3 regions of the Lysinibacillus sp. NPDC056959 genome follow, and region 2 is predicted to be linked to each of the others. Evidence: riboswitches for the same ligand, from Rfam matches in the RefSeq annotation. Region 2 holds a riboswitch; each other region holds the start of a gene.
What was found. A riboswitch is a leader RNA that binds a small molecule or an ion and turns the genes downstream of it on or off. The one in region 2 is predicted to bind cobalamin.
Positions count from the first base shown of each region.

Region 1: another riboswitch for cobalamin. It lies ahead of ACFTQ7_RS19275 (FecCD family ABC transporter permease); the one in region 2 lies ahead of ACFTQ7_RS17200 (ribonucleoside-diphosphate reductase subunit alpha).
Region 3: another riboswitch for cobalamin. It lies ahead of ACFTQ7_RS09415 (ABC transporter substrate-binding protein); the one in region 2 lies ahead of ACFTQ7_RS17200 (ribonucleoside-diphosphate reductase subunit alpha).

Region 1 is NZ_JBHURE010000021.1:51,715-56,817, reverse strand. Features, by position in the region: gene ACFTQ7_RS19285 (NADPH-dependent FMN reductase) at 44-586, shown strand; gene ACFTQ7_RS19280 (biotin transporter BioY) at 740-1,336, opposite strand; cobalamin riboswitch at 1,503-1,694, shown strand; gene ACFTQ7_RS19275 (FecCD family ABC transporter permease) at 1,955-3,001, shown strand; gene ACFTQ7_RS19270 (heme ABC transporter ATP-binding protein) at 3,008-3,793, shown strand; gene ACFTQ7_RS19265 (DMT family transporter) at 4,334-4,648, opposite strand; gene ACFTQ7_RS19260 (DMT family transporter) at 4,648-5,001, opposite strand; gene ACFTQ7_RS19255 (TetR/AcrR family transcriptional regulator) at 5,072-5,103, opposite strand, start outside.
Region 2 is NZ_JBHURE010000016.1:81,962-87,064, reverse strand. Features, by position in the region: gene ACFTQ7_RS17205 (ribonucleotide-diphosphate reductase subunit beta) at 28-1,068, opposite strand; gene ACFTQ7_RS17200 (ribonucleoside-diphosphate reductase subunit alpha) at 1,081-3,294, opposite strand; cobalamin riboswitch at 3,458-3,644, opposite strand; gene ACFTQ7_RS17195 (hypothetical protein) at 3,755-4,438, opposite strand; gene ACFTQ7_RS17190 (ECF transporter S component) at 4,435-4,929, opposite strand.
Region 3 is NZ_JBHURE010000006.1:40,760-45,862, reverse strand. Features, by position in the region: gene ACFTQ7_RS09430 (hypothetical protein) at 1-63, opposite strand, end outside; gene ACFTQ7_RS09425 (DUF6366 family protein) at 147-353, opposite strand; gene ACFTQ7_RS09420 (precorrin-3B methylase) at 1,155-1,820, opposite strand; gene ACFTQ7_RS09415 (ABC transporter substrate-binding protein) at 1,881-2,876, opposite strand; cobalamin riboswitch at 3,046-3,232, opposite strand; gene ACFTQ7_RS09410 (GTP-binding protein) at 3,374-5,103, shown strand, end outside.

The sequences.
Region 1 (5,103 bases), on a different contig from region 2:
CTTTACAAAAAATAAATTTAATGCACATTTAGGAGGAAATATTGTGAAAGTAGTAGCAATCGTAGGTAGTATCCGTAAAGAATCTTATAATCTGCAGTTAGCGAAATTTATTCAAAAGCGTTATGCGGAGGAATTGGATCTTGAAGTATTAAGCTTAAAAGACCTACCAATGTATAACCAAGATATCGAAAATGAAGCACCGCAAACAGTATTAGATTTTAAAGCAAAAGTAAAAGAGGCGGATGCCGTTCTTTGGCTGACTCCAGAATATAATGGTACAGTGCCAGGTGTTATGGTTAACGCCATCGATTGGTTATCTCGCGTTGATAAAGTAATGATTGGCAAGCCATCATTCATGATGGGTGCATCAATGGGTAACTTAGGTACTGTTAAAGCACAATTACACTTAAGAGATATTTTATTCTCACCTGGAGTAAATTCACCATTACTTAGTGGTAATGATGTTTATATTGGCGCAGTACACACTAAATTTGATGCTGAAGGCAATTTAACAGATGAGGGTACTATCAAATTCCTAGATGTAGTTATTGATAACTTCTTAAACTGGATGAAAACATACGTTTAACAATAGAATGTCCCATTAGTATGTAAAATACTGATGGGACATTTTTAGGTTTTAAAATATTTGTTTAGTTTATGATAGAGGTTAAAGCCCCGACACTCTTTGCCTTATATATAAGTCGGAACGGAAATCAACCTACGTTTTGGTGATGAACCTTTATTTGATTGGAATTATTTTTAATACCTTTTGAAGACGGTATGCAAAAATACCCGCGAATATAGCTAAAATAATATCCTTTGGCAAAGGAGGCATCATCCAAAGCCATGCTATTTTATACGTGAAAGCATCAGGCGCACTAGCCCATAGCTTATAGGCAAAGTACATCCAATTTGTCCCTAATAAATAATTAATAGCAGTTGCAACTAATGCAGCAACTACATAGCTTTTCTTCGTTCCAATGCGTTCTACAATAAGCCCTGCGACAAATGCTGCTAATATAAACGAGACAATGAAACCAAATGTAGGACTTAAAATTTGTCCAAAGCCTCCGCTGAATCGTGCAAATACAGGTGCGCCTGCTAAACCGATGCACATATAAACAGTACAAGCGAGTGCCCCTTTTCTACTACCGAGAATAAGTCCCGCTAAAATAGCAAAAAACGTTTGTAATGTGATCGGTACTCCGCCAACAACCATGAAAGGTACAATGGACGTAATATTAGCTCCTATCATCATTAATGTTGAAAATAGTCCAATGTATGCAATATCTACTGTTCTTAATTTTTGATGTGTATGTTCCACAACGGTTGTCATTATGTCACCCCTAAAAAGTAATGTTGATAATAATAGTGTAAAAAAATAAAGTTTTTGTGTCAATTTTATTATTATTTTAGGTTAACATAAAGGTGTTTCTTAACTTGATAAATGATTGATAGTATAGACTAACTATTGAAATATATGATAGAATTGTCATAATTTTAAATCATTCGATACTAATGGTGTGACATCTTGTACAATGTGTCACTTAAAAGGGAAATCGGTGCAAATCCGACGCTGTCCCGCAACTGTAACGAGGAGTTCTATGATGATTTAGCCACTGTTCTAGAATGGGAAGGCAATCATAGGTACATTGATTCGAAGCCAGGAGACCTGCCATTTAGTTATTCCTGTAATGCCCACGAGGATGAAAGCGATTACGGACAATAGTAGAAGAAAATCTAACTTTGTTTAATTTCTTTCAGCAGGTGTCCAAATACACGCTGAAAGACGCGATTATGCCAGGCATAATTGATTCTAGGGTATTTCCATGCGCATTTGCATGGAATACCCTTTTTTCTTTCATTTATCTTCGTACTGCAAATAGTAGCAGAGTATCAGCTACAATTACGGCTAGATGAAATTAATGTTTAATGATTAGGAGTTAATAAAAAGATGAATAGAAAATTTATGTTACTTTCAATGACCCTTCTTCTACTACTTATTATTTCAATGACAATTGCAATTATGGTTGGATCGGTTTCCGTTACGCCACTTTATGTATGGAAGGTTATCCTTTCTAAAATCCCTATTATTCAAAGCTCAATCGAACAAGATTGGAGTCGCTCACAGGAAATTATCATTTGGCAAATAAGGGCTCCGCGTGTATTACTCGCTGCTATCGTCGGAGCAGGCTTGGCAATTGCAGGAGCAGCTATTCAGGCGCTCGTTCGTAATTCAATTGCAGAACCATATATTTTAGGGATTTCTTCTGGAGCGACGGTTGGTGCCACAGCTGTCATCATTTTAGGTGCCTTTTCATTTCTGGGCGTTTATGCTCTTTCCGTATCGGCTTTTTTAGGCTCTCTCACAGCAATGGGGTTAGTTTTCTTCTTATCGCATGTTGGCGGTAGAGTATCCGTCTTTCGACTTTTGCTTTCAGGGATGGCGGTGTCATTTATTTTATCTGCTATTTCAAATTTTATCTTAATGTTGTCGAAGCAAGAGGGGGGAATGAAGGCAGTCATGTTTTGGATGCTAGGAAGCCTAGCAGGTGCGAAATGGAGTATTCTTGTAATTCCTGCAGTCATTTTTATTGCAGTATTTGCCTTGTTATGGCTCAACTATCGCAGCTTAAATTTATTACTTCTTGGAGAAGAAGCCGCAGTTACATTAGGGGTTAACTTACAACAATTTCGAATACAGCTTATTTTATTAGTATCGTTATTAACGGGTGTGCTGGTTGCTGTAAGTGGCTCAATTGGATTTGTTGGTTTAATCATTCCACATATTGTACGGCTAATTGTAGGTTCAAATCATAAGTATGTCATACCGATTAGCGCATTATTAGGGGGGATCTTCTTAGTTTGGGCAGATGCACTTGCTCGAATATTAATTGCCCCTGAGGAAATGCCGATAGGAATTATCACGGCTTTTTGCGGAGGCCCATTTTTCATTTGGCTGCTACGTCGTAACAATTATTCTTTCGGTGAAGGAGATTAAAAAAATATGACATTAGAAGCGAAACAAATATCATTCTCCATTTCCGATGAACGCATATTACATGAAGTAAATGTTCAAATAAAGGACAAGCAATTTGTTGGGTTGATCGGTCCTAATGGTAGTGGGAAGTCAACGCTATTAAAGAATATGTACCGTTTATTAAAACCAGAAAGTGGAACAGTGTTATTAAATGAACAAGATATTCTAAAGCAATCGAGTAAAAACATAGCTAAAAATCTAGCAGTTGTGAGTCAAGAAACACCGGTCTTATTTGATTTTACAGTGCATGATTTAGTGAGTATGGGGAGAACACCCCATAAAAAACTATTGGAGTTTGATCAAGAGAAAGATTTTCAAATCGTAAAGGATGCACTGAAGCAAACGGGTATCGCTCATTTAGAGAAACGTAGCTATAGCTCTCTTTCGGGTGGCGAAAAAAAGCGTGTGATGGTTGCCCGTGCCCTTGCTCAGCAAGCACAAGTGCTTATTTTAGATGAGCCAACAAATCATCTAGATATTCAGCATCAATTGCAGCTTATGGATCTAATTCAAACCTTACAATTAACAGTTGTTGCTGCAATCCACGATTTAAACATTGCGGCTATGTATTGCGATCAAATTTATGTTTTACAGCAAGGTCGAATTGTTTGTTTTGGCACGCCAGAAGAAGTACTTACACCGACATTATTACAAGATGTATTTGGGGTTTATGCCGATATTCAAACACATCCACTGACAGGTAAGCCATATTTAACCTATATCCCAGAGCAATTCACGAAGGAAGTTAAATGATTGATACATATTGTTATGGAGAGATTTGAAAGTAAAAATGTATATAGAAAAGTGAAAAATTTGTTGTTGCTGTCGCTACGCTTTCGCACAAATAAACAATGCTGAGGTTTCTTTTTATCTCTATAAATTGTGGTTGATCTTCGTTTCGATTGGACGACTCCTTGGGGATCAGCGATAGTGGAACGAAGGCTAAGAGCATCACATCCTGTGATAACGCCTTCGTGACCAACATCGTGCCGCTGTCGCTACGTTAGCATTACGCTTTCGCGCAAAAAACATCTGTTGGCCCGACGCCCCCAGGAAGCTCTGCTCTGCGCGAAAGCGAAGCGTCAGCGGCAAATGTTTTAACTGTGCGAAAGCGAAGCGGCAGCAACAAATGTTTTAACTGTGCGAAAGCGAAGCGGCAGCAACAAATGTTTTAACTGTGCGAAAGCGAAGCGGCAGCAACAAAGCACCTAGTCGGAACGGAAATCAACCCCTCGCTTTGCCAAAGGGCCATAAGCTTTAGGACACATTTACTTACTTAGAATTGAAGACAAATTAAGATACTGCTTTTAAGCCTGCCACACCAATGATAATGGCGATGATACTAATAATTCGAGTCAGGTTTTTAGATTCACCGAAGAATATAATATTCACGAGAACAGCCCCAACTGTACCAATACCAATCCACACTACATAGGCAATGCTTAACTGTAGATAGTTAAAGGAGGTATATAAAAGCACAAAGGACATACCAAAGCCGCCCACATATATTAATAAATTACGTATAGTTTTGTTCTGACTATAAAAGCGTAAACCTACAACACCGATAATTTCTGAAATTGCGGCTAATAAAACAAGTAACCAGCCCATTATGCATTAGCTCCTTTCTTTTCATCATAATCTTTTGAAGGGTTATCAGCTAAATTAAGACCAATAACACCTAATACTAAAATAAACATGAAAATTCCTTTTATCGTATTAAACTCAACATCGAAAATAAAAATGTCCATTAATGTAGTACCAATTGCACCGACCCCTGCAAAAGTCGCATAAACTGTGCCAGTAGGTAGGTTTTCACAAGCCTTCGATAAGAAATGAAAATCCAACGCAATTAAGGACACAATAATAATCCAATGCCACCAAGCACCGGCAACATTAAAACCAAATATCCAAAACAATTCAAACAAACTAGTTAATCCAACATAAATCCAATCTTTTTGCATAGTTATTCCTTTCATTTATCCATGATTATGACTGACAATCAGTCATTTTAAGTGTAAAAGAGAACGTCACTTAGGCGTGACGTAAACCGAGTGCATGATGTA
Region 2 (5,103 bases):
TAGTTCAACATCGCGGTGTATTGAGTATTACAAATCATCAAATCCGTTATCTTCTACATTGACCTTCACATATTGGCGAGAACGTTGCTCGAAGAAATCTGTTTTTCCTAAGTCAACATCCTCATACGCTTTAACCCACTTCAATGGATTTTTGCGATAACCTTCAAATGGACGCTCTACGCCAAGCTGATTACAGCGTACGTTCGCATAGAAGTGTACATAATCATGCACATCTTCCACATCAAGGCCTTCAATTTTATCACCAATCACATCATTAGCCCAATCGATTTCTAGCTGAACCGCTTCACGGAAGATTTCCTGTACACGAGCCGCTCGTTCTGGTGTATCGTATTCAGGATATTCCTCTAAAAGCTCCTGATAAATTTTCACAAATAAATCGACATGAAGCTGCTCATCGCGATTAATATAATTAATCATCGTTGACGATGCCACCATTTTTTGATTGCGTGCTAAATGATAGAAGAAAGCGAAGCCAGAATAGAAGAATAAACCTTCTAAAATCACATCATAGACAATCGCTTCTAGCATATTTCCAACAGATGGCTCCTCTGAAAATGCATGGTAGCCTTTAATTACGAAGTCATTACGTCGCTCTAACACTGGCTCTGTGCGCCAAAAGTCAAACGTACGATCCTGCTCGTCTTTGTTCACAATACTTGATAGCACATAAGAATAAGAGTGATTATGAATTACCTCTTGTTGCGCTAAAATAATCATTAATGCATTTAAGCTTGAATCTGTTAAATAATCCGCTACTTTCCCTGCAAAATCAGTTTGCACACTGTCTAATAGTGCTAGTAAGCCAATGATTTTTAAAAAGGATTCCTGCTCATTAGCTGATAGCTGTGGAAACTGCTTAACATCATTGCTCATATTAATTTCAAACGGAGTCCAGAAGTTACCTAGCATTTTTTTATATTTAGGATATGCCCAGCTAAAACGCACATCGTCCCAGTTTAAAATGTTAGAAGAGCGGCCGTTCACAATACCTGTTGAACGGTTTGGTGCTTCTTTATCCATAATTTGTCGTTTTGTAATAGTTGTCATTGTTACTTCCTCCTAGCTCGCGCAAGACTCACATTCTAGTAATTCTACAGACGTTGAGCGTACATAATATGTCGTTTTCACACCGCTTGCCCAAGCGTTCATATGCAATGCTAGTAAATCTTTTGCCTTGATCGTATTTTGAACGTATAAATTAAGTGAAATGCCTTGGTCGATATGACGTGCTCGAGCAGCATTTTGCTTGATTGTCCAATTTTGATCGATGAAATAAGCAGATTTATAATACCAAGTTGTCACAGGTGATAGATCCGGTACCGTTACTGGAATTTTGTAATCCTTCTTCTCTTCTGAATAACTCTTTTGGAAAATAGGATCAATCGTAGCCGTACTACCCGCTAAAATGGATGTTGATGAGTTCGGTGCAACCGCCATAACATAGCCGTTACGCATTCCTTTTTCAGCAACCGCGGCGCGTAACGCATTCCATTTATTGCTGTCGTATCCACGTTTTTCAAAATACGCACCAGTATGCCAATCTGAGCCTTCAAATAATGGGTAGGCTCCTTTTTCACTTGCCAAATCGTTAGAAGCGCGAATCGTTAAATACGCAATTTCCTCATATAGCTTGTCCGCAAATTCTACAGCTTCCTCAGACTCCCATTGAATTTCTTTCAAAGCTAATAAATGATGCCAGCCAAATGTTCCAAGTCCAATGCCTCGGTAGCGTAAGTTCGTACGCTCTGCTTGTTTTACTGGAATTGTATTTAACGCAATAACATTATCTAACATACGTACTTGAATCGGAATTAATTTTTCTAAAACACCAGCCGGTACAGCTCTACCTAAATTGATAGATGATAAGTTACATACAACGAAATCGCCAGGCTTGCGACGTGTTACGATAACATCATCTTCTAGAGTAATAGACTCGAATTCAGTAGCTGACATATTTTGGAATATTTCTGTGCACAGGTTCGAGCTATAAACCATTCCCTCATGCTTATTCGGATTCATGCGATTTACTTCATCTCGATAAAACATAAACGGCACGCCTGTTTCAAGCTGCGAGCGCATAATACGTTTCATAATATCAATCGCTGGCACAACTTCACGGCTTAATAATGGATTCGCAATACATTCTGCATATTTAGTACGGAAAGTGCCATCACCTTTTTTCTCATCGTAGAAATCCTCTAGTGAAAAGCCCATAACTTCTCGTACTTCATGTGGATCAAATAAATGCCATTCCCCGCGCTCTTCAACCGTTTCCATAAATAAATCCGGTAAGCATAGCCCTGTGAAAATATCATGGGCACGCAAACGCTCATCCCCATTGTTTAAGCGTAAATCTAAAAACGTAAAGACGTCTTTGTGCCAAACATCTAAATAAACAGCAATAGCTCCTTGTCGTTGACCTAGCTGATCGACTGAAACCGCCGTATTATTAAGCTGTTTAATCCATGGTAGAACACCACTAGATGCACCTTTAAAGCCTTTAATTGATGAGCCTCGGCTACGAATTTTACCCATATAAACACCAATACCACCACCGTATTTCGATAATGTTGCAACATCTGTATTCGTGTCATAAATACTTTGTAAACTATCATCTACTGTATCGATAAAGCAGCTAGATAGCTGGCCATGTGTTTTACCTGCATTCGATAATGTAGGTGTTGCCACAGTCATATATAAATTACTCATTGCCCAGTAAGATTCACGTACTTTTTCTAAACGATTTTCTGTTTCATCCTGCATAAGGGTCATCGCAATGACCATCCATCGTTCCTGTGGTAGCTCTACTGGTGTTTTCGTGTAATCACGGACTACATAGCGGTCCATTAATGTTTTTAAGCCAATATACGTAAACAATTCATCTCGACTTGATTCTAAATAGGAAGCGAGTTCTTGAAGATCCTGCTCACTATATTTTGTTGTTAAACTTTCATGATACAAACCAGCTTCTGTATAGCGTGCTAATTGTTCCGGGAAACATTTATAAACATCTTGCACTGAAACGCCACGGCGCATTGCAAATTGATCATATAGTTTTTCTAAATAAATTTGAGCTGCGACGAATGTCCAGTATGGCTCCTCCTCATCAATTAGGCTAAGCGTTTGTAAAATCATCGCATCCGCCCATGCTTCAAATGTCGCATTGTCGTTTTTTCGTAGCCATCGATCCGATAATCTTACAAAACTTTCGAGTTCATCCTCCGTATAACTTTTCTTGAGCTTAGCAATTTGCTGTTCGATTTGAATTGTCATGTATACATTCTCTCCCTTTCTTTCTCCAGCAACACAAAAAGCGATCACGCAACACTTATCGGTTACGTGATCGCAGTAAAATCGGAAATGGAAATGAAGGACATGCACACTAAGAAGTGGACAAATCTCTCGCCTCCACTTCTCAATCCCCGAAGAATGTGTTGCTGTCTTGAACAGATCGGCAGGTCTCCTGGCTCATGCTTCCTCCAAATGATGGCCTTCCCGTTCTTTACAGTGGCCTATTCATCATTTGTCAGCACTTACAGTTGCGGGGACAGCTTCGGCCTAAGATGACTCTTTTCCGAATTCCCTTTTAAACCATATTTGGTACCGCTCGTCCAAAATACTATATATTGTGTTTTAACTCCTAAACAAATCTAACATATAGTGTTTATAGTTGCAATAGGCGTTTTGCCCCTTGAATTTTTTAAAGTGCTACTTTTTCTCGAAGCAAGCCCGATTACAATGCAGTTTTACGTAGTTTTTCAAAATTTCTAGGAAAATATTTTTGTACTAGCTGCTCTTTTTCTGGATTAATTCCTAGTAAAACTACTGCACATGGACCAGCCGTTTTCTCAATATCTAATGCACTATTGACCTGTTGCTCGCCAAAAAGTCGGCTAAATTCTGCTTGTAAACCTTTTGATCCAACTGGCCATACTTGCTGCACAATTCCCTCTTTCCACGCTTGAAAAATAGGTTGCAGCTGTGCGACATCTTCAGGTTGTGCAAGGATTTCATTGCCTACAAGTGGCAAACCATATGTGTACCAACTTAGTTGCTCATGCTTAGTTGCTGTACGTTTCTGCTGCTCCCCAAGCATCGTTATTGACAAGCCTGATTGTAAAGTTGGCATATTAGTCTCTGAACTACCGTCTATTTGCGGACAAAAAAGGCCAGCCTCCTCAAAAACCTGTTGAATGCCTGCAACATAACGAGACCATGCAGCATCCCCTGAAAAATTAGCAAGTAAAATATGCTTTGGTAAAGCATTTGCAGCAAGCTGCTCTAAAAATGTAACACGTGCAGTAAAATATGCTGTAAGCTGATCTGGAGCAGACACAACATCTTGTAGCTTTTCGCCAATTGCAGCGGCATTATCGGTTGTCGCAATGAACTCACCTATTTTTATTGCATTTCTCAATGTACTCGACCTTCCTTACGCACAAACACCTTCGACAGAACTGGCATCGCCACCGCAACGATCACTAGATTAATGAGTGTTGCCAGTGGAAGACTAGTCAATGACGTCCAGTAAAACGCCGGACTAATAATAAAGTAAAATGGTATAGGTGCCACGACACCATTTAAAATAAGTGCCACAGGCCATTTCCAGAAATGCATGCCTTTTTTATGCATAACCCCAAAGATCCATACAACGATAAACATTTCCACTGCGATAATTATATGTAGTGGTCCAAAAGGGAAGCCAGTAGTTAGGGCTGAGATAAAATGCCCAATGACTCCCGCAACACCAGCTAATACTGGCGATAAAAATACAACGCTCAAAAATGCCGGTGCAGAGTCAAGCGCAGCAGTTGTAATAAATGTTGGAATTTTAATGACTGCACCTACTGCACAAATTGCCGCTACCATGGCAGTGAGCGTCAATTTCATCAATTTTTGTCGATCCATTCCATTGCCTCTTTCCGTTAAATTTTTTCATCAAAGCGTGGGGTTGATTTCCGTTCCGGCTGTGCGCTTTATCGCTGACCCTTTGCTTTCGCACAGATAAAACATTCGCCGCTGACGCTTCGCTTTCGCGCAGAGCTTCCTGGGGGCGTCGGGGCAACACGATGTTGGTCACGA
Region 3 (5,103 bases), on a different contig from region 2:
ACCTATTGACAAAAATCCGAAAAGAGACAGTACAAAAATAGTAGTAAAGATTTTTTTGAACATATTATTATCATCCTTTCTTTGATTTTCTATATTATTAACACACTTTTGTCGAAAAAGGATGAATTTTCTGATAATTTTTATTTTTAACTGAAAATAAATTTGTATACTAGATATCCTATAAATAATACTACTATCAATAGCAATGTATCTTTCCAACCCATACCAGCTAAATTCCCACCAATTCCTCTATTTACTCCATCGTTTAGAGAACCAGTAGGATTATTTTTTAATTCACTTTGTCTTATACGTTCTCTTTTTTCTTCTGGTGTTTCCTTTTGCTTTGAATCCATGTGGCAAACACTTCCCCAAAAATTATTTTTGTCTATAGAAAGAAATATGCTTAATTAGGTTATTTGGAATATACACGAAAACAAAGTTTTATCCTCATTCTTAAGTAATTTCTCTTTTACAGTTTACTAAATTTTAATATTGCAAATCTCATCTTTAGAAAGCCACTATTCTAATCATTCCTATCACGTTTTAAACTTCAAATAATCAAAATCACAATTAACTCCATAAATATTATACTTTTCTAAATAAGATAATTCGACAAAGAGTACTCAATTCCCTTGAATACACCAGGGGAAATAAATCACCTTAGGAGATCAAATAATGAAGAAGACAGAATCACATAACGTTTTCTCAACAACCATATCATGACATAGTTAAATCGTCATTATTATTTCTGAAAAATCAGAAAACGAAACATACAAGCCTTGTTATGATTTTTTCCTAAACGGTCCTTCTGCAATACATGGTCTGAAATGATAAAGTTATCTAATGCTATGTAGAACACATAACACTATCTCTCTAAATCCAAACAACTTAACAAAAATTTTTGTAAATCGAGAAGATGGGACAATATTAGCCAAAACTAAAAAACGCAAGAAATCAATTTTTTAAATGATGATTTCTTGCGCTTTTATGATTTAAAATAATTTATTTCGTAAGTCCTTGCCTCTTTTTAAGGTAAATTGATATGCCAATGAAATCCACTTCTTGCTTCTTATCCTCACATATAGCGGCTTATCAGACGCACCTAGTAAAGCACCCAATCAGTACGTAAGTCGAACCCACATTATGATAATGAGTCAGTTTAAATCTTTCCAATAATCAGCAGAATTTGTTCTGCGATAAAATTTATAAAAGGGTTCATTCGGACGAGCATGTTTCTGATAGAGCTCAATGATTTGCTTTAAAAAGCCTTCAATAAGCTCTACCCCTACCTTTTTCGCAAAGAGTGTCCCGGCTTTTGCATTCGCTCCCATCGGCACTGCTCCTAAATAGACATCAAAGCTATCCTTTTGATAAACAAGCCCAATATCATCATACACCGCATTATAACAAGCAGAGGCACAGCCATTGACGTTTACACGTAATCTTGTAGGGACAGTGATTCCTTTTAATGAATGATATAGCTTTTCTGTAATTGGTGCTGCCTCCATTTTGTCACCATCACAAAAATCACACGCTTTCATCGCTACAATCGGACCTTGCTTTGCCACATAAAGGCCAGCGTCTTCTAGCTCCTCAATCGTCTTTTCAATTTCTACTGTTGGGATAGATAATAATATGCTGTAAGAGGCAGAGTATTTTATGGCACCCTTTTCCCCTACAACCTTTGCTATTGTTTGGAATTGTGCAGGGGTATAATGTTTATTAATAATGCCTGGGCTTACGGCAAGGCGAGTAAAATCCCCATTATTGTTTAAGTTTTCGAAGGTTTTGTCCGGTATATTCGAACGGAATGCATTCATAAATACTTCTCCTTATGAAAAAGGAGCTAGCCAATTGCTAGCCCCCCATTTATTGGATACTTAAAAACTCTCAGGATAGAAGCCTTTCGCCAAAATTTGAATGGCTTCTGCAGCACGTACCCCTTCAGATGCAGCAGAAAGTGGTAGAATCACAAAGCGTTCGTTTTTGACTGCTTCCATTTCCTTCAAGGCTGGATCATTTTTTAAGAAGTTTATTTTTGCTTCCGCTGTTGTTTCTCCGTAATCTATGACAACTACGACCGCTGGATTACGTTCTACTGTTTCTTCTTTGGACACCGTAGTCCAACCCGATTCCACATCACCAAAAATATTTTTACCGCCGGCCATCGTAACAAGTTCATTCATAATGTTTTGTCCTGCAGTGAAGATCTCTTTATCACCACTATCAAACACTAAAACAGGCAGTTCTTCTCCATTTTGCGGTAGTTTTGCACGGACATCCTCTACATCCTTTGTCATTTTTTCAATTAGTGCTTCTCCACGATCTTCAACACGGAAAATTTTTGCGATATTTCGAATATCTGTGAAAATATCGTCTAAAGTTGGTTTCGTCATGATTGAGGCTGTATGTAAATAAGTGTGAATGCCTAATGTTTCAAGCTCTTTTTGTGTTCCAACACCTTTCTCTCCAAAGGCGCTTTTCCAACCACCTAATAAAAAATCTGCTTCTGCATCAATAACCTGCTCCTTTGTAGGATACTGTTTTGCTAACACAGGCACTTTATCATAGGCCGCTTGTAGGGGCTCATAAATTTTGTCATCTAAGTACGCCGTCCCTACCATTGAATCTTCTAGCTCTAAAGCTAACATAATTTCTGTCACGTGCTGATTTAAGCTAATCGCTTTTTTTGGGGCTTCCTTATATACTTGAGTTGTTCCATTATTTTCAATCGTTATGTCTGACTTTTCAGCTTGTGAAGGCTCTACCTTCTCACTTTGTGTAGCAGATTCTAGTTTGTCCTTTTCACTACATGCACCCAATATAGCTACCAATGCGATCGCAAAGACTAGCCATAAGCTATTCCATTTCTTCATATCCTCTTCTCCTTTGATGTTAAATATATAGAAAGAAATCGTTTAGACTCCTATGCTACCAGATAGCGATTCTAGAAAAGGGCATAAAAAAACCCCCTTGTTTCCAAGAGGTTAGCATAGCAAAAGAAAGGTTTTTCAACCTATTCACTATCCCCATCCTCGTGGATTCAGTAATACATACATATTGGCAGGTATCCTGGCTTAGGTTCATCATCTATACGCCTTCCCATAGCGTGGCTACAGTGGCATCTTGTATAGACTCCCCATTTACAGTTGCGGGACAGCATCGGATTTACACCGATTTCCCTTTTAAGCAAATAACAAAGGTCATTTACACCAATACGTCGTTTTTATTTTGTTGTATATATTGATTGACTAGTAGATTCGCAATCATACATATATTAACACTATTGCGACATAAACACTATATGAAATATTTTTTATACCAATTCTGTTACAATGTTGTTAAATGAATGAATAGAAACGAGGATCTTTTTATGCATGTAACAATTGGAGTACTTGCTCACGTGGATGCCGGTAAAACAACATTTTCTGAGCAGTTACTATTTCATACAAACAGTATTCAAGCTCGTGGACGAGTGGATCACCAGGACACATTTCTAGATAATCATGAGTTGGAGCGTCAGCGAGGCATTACGATTTTTGCGGAGCAAGGCCGCATGACGTTTGGGGATGATACATATACGTTGATCGATACACCAGGGCACGTCGATTTCTCTCCAGAGATGGAGCGTGCCATTCGGGTTATGGATTATGCCATTATTATTGTTAGTGCTGTCGAAGGAATACAAGGTCATACTGAAACAGTGTGGCAACTTTTACGCCAATATCATGTTCCAACCTTCTTTTTTATTAACAAAATTGATCGTGAAGGAGCAGATGTTGAAGCTGTAATGGCTGCGCTTCAAAAGGATTGCTCTGCAGATGTTTTATTCGTAGACGAACCGCTCCGTTCCGACTATGTTTCAAACGACATAATGGAGCGGCTTGCTGAACGTGATGAACAACTTCTCGATGCTTTTCTCAATGAAACATTGGATAGCTCTAGCTGCCTTACTCATTTATCTCGGATGATTAAACAGGAAAAGGCCTTTCTATGTTTTACTGGGTCTGCCTTAAAAGATAGTGGAATAAAGGAATTCCTAACACAGCTCCCCCTCCTTACAGAGACACAATTTAATAACAACGCTCCGTTTCAAGGTGAGGTGTTTAAAATTCGTCATGATGGACATCAACGCTTAACTTTTATCAAATCTTTGCAAGGAACGTTACATGTCCGTGATGAACTTTCATTTGGAGACGTGACTGAAAAAGTGACGGAGATTCGACTATACAATGGCAACCGGTATGAAACTACTCAAAAGATAGAGGCTGGGGAGATTTTCGCAGTAAAAGGGATTAGTCAAGCAAACATCGGCGATATTATTGGTTCTTCGAATAATTCTCAGCCCTTTGAGTTAGTACCGACTTTACAGGCAAAAGTACATTATGAAGGCACTCAGCATATAAAGGACGTGTTAAAAACTTTCCGTATTCTTGAAGCAGAAGAACCTTCATTACGTGTGCTATGGCATGAAAAATTCCAAGAAATTCATGTTCATATTATGGGTGTCATCCAACTCGAGGTTCTTATCGAAGTGCTTCATGAACGGTTCTCGCTAGACATTTCATTTAGCGAACCACAGATTTTGTATATGGAAACGATTACCACAACGGTAACAGGTTACGGTCATTTCGAGCCATTAAAGCATTACGCAGAAGTCCATTTATTGATGGAGCCAAATACACGCGGCACCGGCAATACATTTGTCAATGCATGCCACGCCGATGATTTATCAGTTGGACATCAACGACTCATTGAAAAACATTTATTCGAGCGCGATCATCATGGGCTGTTAACCAGTTTTCCCGTTACAGATATTCGCTTCACGCTCTTAACAGGACGCGCACATAATAAACATACTGAAGGTGGCGATTTCCGTGAAGCAACATTCCGTGCATTACGGCAAGGGCTCGAACAAGCAGAAAATATATTACTAGAGCCGTACTACCGCTTTAAACTTAAAGCTCCTAGTGATTTCATCGGCCGCATGATGACGGACATTCAGCAAGCTGCTGGTACATTTGACGCACCAATCATAACTGAACATGACGCGATTGTAACCGGCCGGGCCCCTGTCTCAACATTTATGAGCTACAGTACAAC